2 linked regions of the Companilactobacillus allii genome follow. The main gene of each other region encodes a partner of the protein of the gene in region 2 in a complex. Links are inferred from orthologs where the notes say so. Each region holds a gene or a part of one and is shown on either strand. Other genes may lie near its edges. The genes, in order: uvrA and mfd.

Region 1 (3,778 bases), 1.3 Mb from region 2 along the record:
TTCGGTGGCATATTATCAATACAAAAATATCCCAGATCTTCGAAAGATTGCATTGCTACAGTCTTACCAGCACCACTCATACCAGTTACGATCACCAAACTTAGCATGTCTTTTGACATAGTGCACCTCGCATTCAGATATAAGCATACCACAACACTCCTGGCGTGTCATTTCAAAATCCTTGAATAGCTTTAACTTTTAGACACAAAAAAAATACAGCCAATTATGGTTGTATTTTTTGTATACCTATTTTGCAGTTTTTACTTTAGATTTCTCTTCAGCATCAATTGTACGTTTAGTATCACGTTCTAACACTGGCTTCAAATATTGACCAGTGTAACTTTCTTTAACCTCACAGATATCTTCAGGTGTACCAGTGGCAACAACTTGTCCACCACCTTCTCCACCTTCTGGTCCAAGGTCAATGACCCAATCAGATGATTTGATAACATCCAAGTTATGTTCAATAACCAAAACAGTATTACCTTCATCTACAAGACGTTGCAAAACTGCCAATAATCGTTTGATATCGTCAGTATGCAATCCTGTTGTTGGCTCATCAAGAATATAGAAATTGTGTCCAGAAGATTTCTTATATAATTCTGAAGCAAGCTTCATACGTTGAGCCTCACCACCAGATAACTGTGTGGCGGATTGTCCCATTGAGACATATCCAAGACCAACATCCACTATAGTCTGCAACTTACGTCTTATCTTTGGAATGTTATTGAAGAATACAAGTGCATCTTCAACCTTCATATCCAAAATTTCAGCAATATTTTTATCTTTATATGTAACTTCAAGAGTCTCTGAGTTATAGCGCGTACCATGACAAACTTCACAAGGTACATAAACGTCAGGCAAGAAATTCATTTCAATTTTAATGATTCCGTCACCATGACAATTCTCACAACGTCCACCTTTGACATTGAATGAAAATCTACCCTTTTTATAACCACGAAGCTTGGCTTCATTTGTTTGAGCAAATAAATCACGGATATTATCAAAGACACCAGTATAAGTTGCTGGATTACTTCTAGGTGTTCTACCGATAGGACTTTGATCAATAGCTATCATCTTCTCTAACTTATCATAGCCAGTTATCTTCTTATACTTACCTGGTTTATGTGAATTACGATTCATCTTTTGTGCCAAAGCACGTTTGAGTATCGTATTTACTAACGTTGATTTACCTGATCCAGATACACCTGTAACAGAAATGAACTTGCCCAATGGGAACTTAACATTTATCTTCTTCAGATTATTCTCTGCTGCACCAAAAACCTCAATATAATCTCCACTACCAGCTTTACGGTCCAGTGGCACTGGAATAAATTTTTTGCCAGACAAATATTGTCCAGTTAGAGACTTTTTGCTGCGCATAACTTGCTTAGGAGTTCCGGCAGCCACAATCTGTCCACCCTTTTCACCTGCACCAGGTCCAACATCTATCAAGTAATCAGCTGCTAACATAGTGTCTTCATCATGCTCAACAACAATCAAAGTATTACCTAGGTCCCGCATCTTCTTTAACGAACTAATCAAACGATTATTATCACGTTGATGAAGTCCAATAGAGGGTTCATCAAGAATATACATAACTCCGGATAAATTAGAACCGATCTGTGTTGCTAAACGGATTCTTTGCGCCTCACCACCGGATAATGTGCCGGCAGAACGTGACAAAGTTAAATAATCCAAACCAACATTGATCAAGAAAGACAGACGATCTTTGACCTCTTTCAATATCGGCTTAGCAATAACTGTATTTTGTTCACCTAAAGTTATTTCTTTAAAGAATGGAAGTTCATTTTTAATTGACATAGCCGAAACATCAGCAATATCTTGACCATCTACCTTTACAGCAAGTGCCTTACGATTCAATCTCTTACCATGACAAACTGGACAAGTTAACTCTGTCATGTACTTACGCATAACTTCACGTGTGAAATCACTACTTGTTTCGTGATAACGACGATTGATATTAGGAATTACTCCCTCAAATGGCACATCAACATCACGGACATTACCAAAGTCATTCTCATAATGAAAATGAAAGTTCTTACCATCTGAGCCATAGAGCACAATATTCTTATCATGTTCTGACATTTTTTCAAATGGTGTATCCATATCTATCTTGAATTCATTACATGCTTGCTCTAGCATTGCTGGATAATATTGTGAACTAATAGGATTCCAAGGTAGAATTGCGCCTTGTTTCAAAGTCTTAGATTGATCAGGAATCACCAAATCAATATCGACTTCTAGCTTGATTCCTAAACCATCACAGTTGTCACAAGCACCAAAAGGAGCATTAAATGAGAACAATCTAGGTTCAAGTTCACCAACAGTGAAACCACATATTGGACAAGCATTCTTTTCAGAGAAGACCATTGCCTCTTTACCAATAACATCAATGTTCATATATCCATCTGACAAACGAAGCGCTGCTTCTACGGAATCAAACAAACGTGACTTGATATGATCATTAATAACAATTCTATCAACAATGACATCAATATCATGCTTCTTATTCTTGTCGAGTTCAATATCTTCACTTATATCATGAATTTCACCATCAACTCTAATTCTTACATAACCTTGCTTTTGAATTTGAGCTAGTGCCTTTTTGTGTTGACCTTTTTTAGCACGGATAACTGGAGAAAGAACTTGTAACTTAGTTCCCTCATCAAGCTTCAATACAGCATCAACCATCTGTTGTGCTGATTGACTAGTGATAACTGTCCCATCGTTTGGACAAATCGGCGTCCCAACACGAGCCCACAACAAGCGAAGATAATCATTGATCTCTGTAACAGTACCAACAGTTGATCTAGGGTTTTTTGAAGTGGTTTTTTGGTCAATTGATATAGCTGGACTTAACCCATCGATCGAATCAACATCAGGCTTATCCATCTGTCCCAAAAATTGTCTAGCATAAGACGACAAGCTTTCAACATAACGTCTTTGTCCTTCAGCATATAACGTATCAAACGCTAGAGAACTCTTACCAGATCCAGATAATCCAGTCATTACTACTAATTTATCACGCGGAATTGTAACGTCCACATTTTTGAGATTATGTGCACGAGCTCCGTGAATTACAATTTTATCGTTTAACATAATTACTTCATTTCCGCCTTTAAATCTAGAATTGTATCACGCAAATTAGCAGCGGCTTCAAAGTCTAGTTTTGAAGCTGCAGCTTCCATTTGTTCTTGTAAGTTTTTGAGTAAGTCCTTTTGTTCCTTTTTCGACATATCCTCAAATTTCAAATCATCATCTATTTTTTCAGATTCAGACGCTGTATTATCAACTTTTTGGAACATTGAAATTGCATCACGAATCGGCTTAACAATAGTTGTAGGAGTGATGTTATGTTCTTCATTAAACTTCTCTTGCAACTCACGACGATGCTTCGTCTTAGAAATGGCACCTTTCATTGATTCCGTTATAGAATCAGCATACATGATAACCTTACCATGTTCATTACGAGATGCACGTCCGATAATTTGAACAAGAGATCTTTCTGAACGTAAGAATCCTTCTTTATCAGCATCCAAAATAGCAATCAATGAAACTTCGGGAACATCAATACCTTCACGCAACAAATTAATACCGATCAACACGTCAAACTTACCAAGACGTAGATCACGAATTATTTTTGTACGCTCCAATGTTTTGATATCACTATGTAAATATCTAACTTTAATACCCAGATCTTTGAAATAATCAGTTAAATCTTCTGCCATTTTCTTAGTCAATGTTGTGACAAAAA
Region 2 (4,414 bases):
CCATTTGATAAATGTTCAAAAGACCCTTACCAAATAAAATTGCTGACCCAATAATTACTACGATCCTAATGAACTGCTCTAAAATCTGCGAGATAGCACTCGGTGTCATTTCCAAGTCACTTTGAAAATATCCTCGAAGACTAGCTTCAAAAGGTACCAATAAAAACGTCAAACTGACCGCTCTAATCTCCGGATACAAATTGGGATCGCCCATAAATATCGCTAAATATCTAGCCGATCCCCACAAAAGAATGGTCAAAGCTAAACATCCCGCCAGTAAACCAACAAAAGTTAATTTCATTAGTTTACTTTTTGCAACGGGACCATCTTGTTGTGCAAAAGTCTTAGAAATAACTACCGGTAATCCTGATAACGCAAGAACTGAAAAAATACCGTAGATAGGATACACCTGCTGATAGATAAAATATCCCCTATCACCAACAATATTTTGAAGTGGAATTCGATAAATCGCACTCAACAATTCCGAAAAAAGTGAGGCAATTGTCAATATCCACGTCCCCTTGATGGCCTTAGATACTTCTCTTTTCATTGGTATTATTTTTTGCTTTCTTTAGTTTATCAAACTCTTTTGCCATCTCTATCGCAAAAGTCTGCAATTGTTCAAACCATTCACCTTTTTCAATACTTCCAGAATCTAAGGAAATACTGAATTCGTTCTTTTTGTTATGAACAGTTGCCTTCATAGTCGTATTACTCAAAAACTCAAATACTATATCTCCAGTCAAATAATCATTGGCCTTGTCAGAGAATTTTATCACGATTATGCCACTCTTCATAATGACATTTTTAACTAGTGACTCATCCAGTGAAGTTTTCAAAAGACTTACATCTAATAAATTAGTAACTTCTTGTGGATAATCTCCGAATCGATCCAACAATTCTGATCTAACTTCTTGATAATTCTCGTCTGAATCAATTTGTCGAATACGTTTATATAACTCAACCTTTTGTCTTTCATCACTTATATAACTTGATGGAATATATGCATCTATCTCCAAATTAACTTCTGAATTAGTCTTTTCAGCCTTAGTGTGTCCACGCTTCTTAGCAACAGCATCATTCAACATCTGGGTATAGAGATCAAATCCAACTGAATCAATGAACCCATGTTGTTGCTTACCGAGTAGATTACCTGCTCCACGAATGGATAGATCTCGCATGGCAATTTTAAATCCTGAACCAAGTTCAGTAAAGTTCTTAATGGCTTCTAGTCTTTGTTCACTAACTTCTGTCAAAACTTTGTTAGGCTTATACATTAAATATGCATAAGCGACTCGATTTGATCGACCAACTCTACCACGTATCTGATACAGCTGAGATAATCCATACCTGTCAGCATTTTCAACAATCAATGTGTTGGTATTAGGCATATCAACACCAGTTTCAATAATTGTCGTCGTGACCAAAACATCATATTCTCCAGCTAAATAATCAGAAATAACACCTTCCATTTGTGTCTCTGTCATTCGACCATGTGCAGTAGCAATCCTAGCATCTGGTACGAGTGCCTGTAATTGATTAGCAACTTGATCCATGTCATCCACACGGTTGTGAAGGTAAAAAATCTGACCACCACGTTCCATTTCACGACGGATTGCTCCAGCGATAACATCGTAGTTTTGTTCCATAACATAAGTCTGGACTGGATAACGATTACTTGGGGCTGTTTCTATCAGCGACAGATCACGAACACCTAACATTGACATGTTCAACGTTCTAGGAATTGGTGTAGCGGTCAATGTTAAAACATCGACATTCGCCTTTAATTCCTTGATCTTCTCCTTGTGTTTAACACCAAATCTTTGCTCTTCATCAATTATCAATAATCCAATATCACTGAACTTAACATCTTTTGACAAAAGTCGATGTGTTCCCACAACGATATCGATCTTGCCTTCAGAAAGTTCTTGAACGATTTCTTTACTACGTTTACGAGTTTGAAATCTTGATAATACAGCAATATTTACTGGAAATCCTTCAAATCGATCTTTCATTGTCTGGTAATGTTGTTCTGCTAGTAATGTGGTTGGAGCCAAAAATACGACTTGTTTACCGGCTTCAATGGCTTTAAACGCCGCACGAAGTGCCACTTCAGTCTTACCAAATCCAACATCCCCTACTAAAAGTCGATCCATCGGATGAGCTTTTTCCATATCATGTTTAATTTCATCAATTGAGCGCAATTGATCAGGTGTTTCTGGATATGGGAAGGCATTATCAAAGTCATGTTGCATTGCATCATCTTTAGGGAACGGATAGCCTTTTTCTGCTTCTCTTTTTGCATAAAGATCTATTAAATCATCGGCAATATCTTCAATACTAGACTGGACTTTACGCTTAGTCTTTTGCCATTCATTACCACCAAGCTTATTGACCCGTGGTGATTTGCCTTCAGCAGAAACATACTTTTGGACCATATCTAGTTGAGATACTGGTATAAACAAACGACCATCATCACGATATTCGATCGTAATATAGTCTTGATGTTTACCATCGACCTCCATCGTCTGCATACCAATGAACTTACCAATACCATGATTGACATGTACTACATAATCCCCTGGTTTCAGCTCGTTATAACTCTTTAAACGTTCAGCATTAGCTAAAGTTTGATGTCTTCTACGTTTAGGTTGCTTATTGAACAGTTCTTTTTCAGTGATGACAGCAACTTTTTCATCAGGTATTTCAAATCCTGACCCAAAATTAGCATTCATAATTTGTGTTTGACTATCAAGAACCTTATCAGACGTTGTCAATGTAGCTTTGATACCAAAGTCAACCAAAGTATTATTAATAGCATCCATGCGTTTTTTGTTACTTATCAATAGAAGAACTGTATATTCTTGTTTTTGAAAACGCTCAACTTCAGACTTTAATAGAGGCATTTGACTAAAGAATTGTTGCATGCTTCTGACAGAAACATTGTGCAATTGATCCAGTTTGATATGTCCCATTCCTTGTTGGAATGCCGATATATATACTTGTGATACTTCGTTTTTTTTCATTAATTCAATAAAGCTCTGTCGGATAACTTGTTCAGGTAGAGCCTTACCAAATTCCAACTGACTTGTTAACCAGGCTTGATTGTCAGCATTATTATCATTTGATTGTTCAATCAATCGACTGTATTCGTCAAAGATCAATACGTCATCTGACTTCAAATAATCCATTAAACTACTTGGATCATCAACCAAATAATCGATAATACTCCCAAGATTGTCCGGTCTAATACCTTCAGATAATTCCTCTATGACCTGAGAAAAAGTTAATTCAAGATTATTCTTAACATCCTTATCGGCTGAAGCAAGTTGTTTATCATAACTTTTTTGTAGTTTTTTAAGACCTGATTTAACATTTTCTTCTGTTATAACTCGATCATTTGCAGGTAAAATATTGATCTCATCCAATTCTTCCATACTACGTTGTGTTTCAGTATCAAAGAACTTAATTCCCTCGACATTATTACCAAAGAAATCAATTCTTAATGGATTATCAACATTCAACGGATAAATATCGACAATATCACCACGAATAGCAAAGTCTCCTGGTTTGGCCACTAACTTATCCTTTTGATATCCCATTTGTACAAAAATACTATTTAAATTCTCAAGATCATATTCTGCATCTTTAACTATTTTCATCTGAGACGCTTCAAATAATTCTCTTGAAGGTAGCGCATATTCGACACCAGCAACAGAAGTCACAATAATCCCTGGTTCATCACTGACTAAAAAGCTCATGGCATCTAGTCTTTGGCTCAGTTCATCTGGTGAACTAGTAGCGATTTCTGTTGAAATTGCTTCCTCAACGGGGAAAATATGTACATGTTCATTGTCCAGTAAATTCAGATCATCATATAATTTATTGGCATGAAAATTAGTATTCTCAACCACCAATATTTTATTATTTTTTAGTTTTAACGTTTGCAATGCAAATAGGGAAATCGTCGACCCAGTTAATCCCGTTAACATATTCTTTGTCTTCGGTTTAATCTGGTCTATAAATCCCCCAAAATTCAATTTGCCCGCTATAAAATCTATTAAGTTCAAGGTTTGACCCCTCTTCTAATTATACTTATTCATCAATTGGTCAAACGTATCCCCAGAGATCCAATCCTTAACTGCACTGGCTGCACTGTCAATCCCTGAAAGAGCATCTGGCTCCTCATCTTTAGTGAACGGTGTTAAAACCCAGTTAACGACAGTTTGTTTGTCAGGATGTTGGATTCCTATTTTAATACGTTTGAATTCCTTTGTACCCATGGATGAAATTATACTCTTTATTCCATTATGGCCACCAGCAGACCCCTTAGCTCGCAATCTTATCTTACCGATCGGCATATCCAAGTCATCTTGAATAACCATGATCTCTGATGGTTGTATTTGATAATATC

What was found.
Region 1: the proteins of mfd (region 2) and uvrA are in contact, whole or in part, in a crystal structure (PDB 4DFC), measured with the Escherichia coli proteins. The link is inferred for Companilactobacillus allii from one-to-one orthologs.

Annotation. Positions count from the first base shown.
Region 1 is NZ_CP019323.1:1,447,723-1,451,500, reverse strand. Bases 47-3,494 are described here. They hold uvrA (excinuclease ABC subunit UvrA), read right to left. Parts: upstream 3,124-3,494; coding sequence 247-3,123; downstream 47-246. Other genes in these bases: uvrB (excinuclease ABC subunit UvrB), read right to left, coding at 3,126-3,494; rapZ (RNase adapter RapZ), read right to left, coding at 47-119. Outside these bases: more of rapZ, read right to left, coding at 1-46; more of uvrB, read right to left, coding at 3,495-3,778. UniProt on the Escherichia coli protein: The UvrABC repair system catalyzes the recognition and processing of DNA lesions. UvrA is an ATPase and a DNA-binding protein. A damage recognition complex composed of 2 UvrA and 2 UvrB subunits scans DNA for abnormalities.
Region 2 is NZ_CP019323.1:177,545-181,958, forward strand. What follows is about bases 331-4,414. They hold mfd (transcription-repair coupling factor), read right to left. Parts: upstream 4,071-4,414; coding sequence 531-4,070; downstream 331-530. Other genes in these bases: BTM29_RS00975 (putative polysaccharide biosynthesis protein), read right to left, coding at 331-550; pth (aminoacyl-tRNA hydrolase), read right to left, coding at 4,086-4,414. Also shown: more of BTM29_RS00975, read right to left, coding at 1-330. UniProt on the Escherichia coli protein: Couples transcription and DNA repair by recognizing RNA polymerase (RNAP) stalled at DNA lesions. Mediates ATP-dependent release of RNAP and its truncated transcript from the DNA, and recruitment of nucleotide excision repair machinery to the damaged site.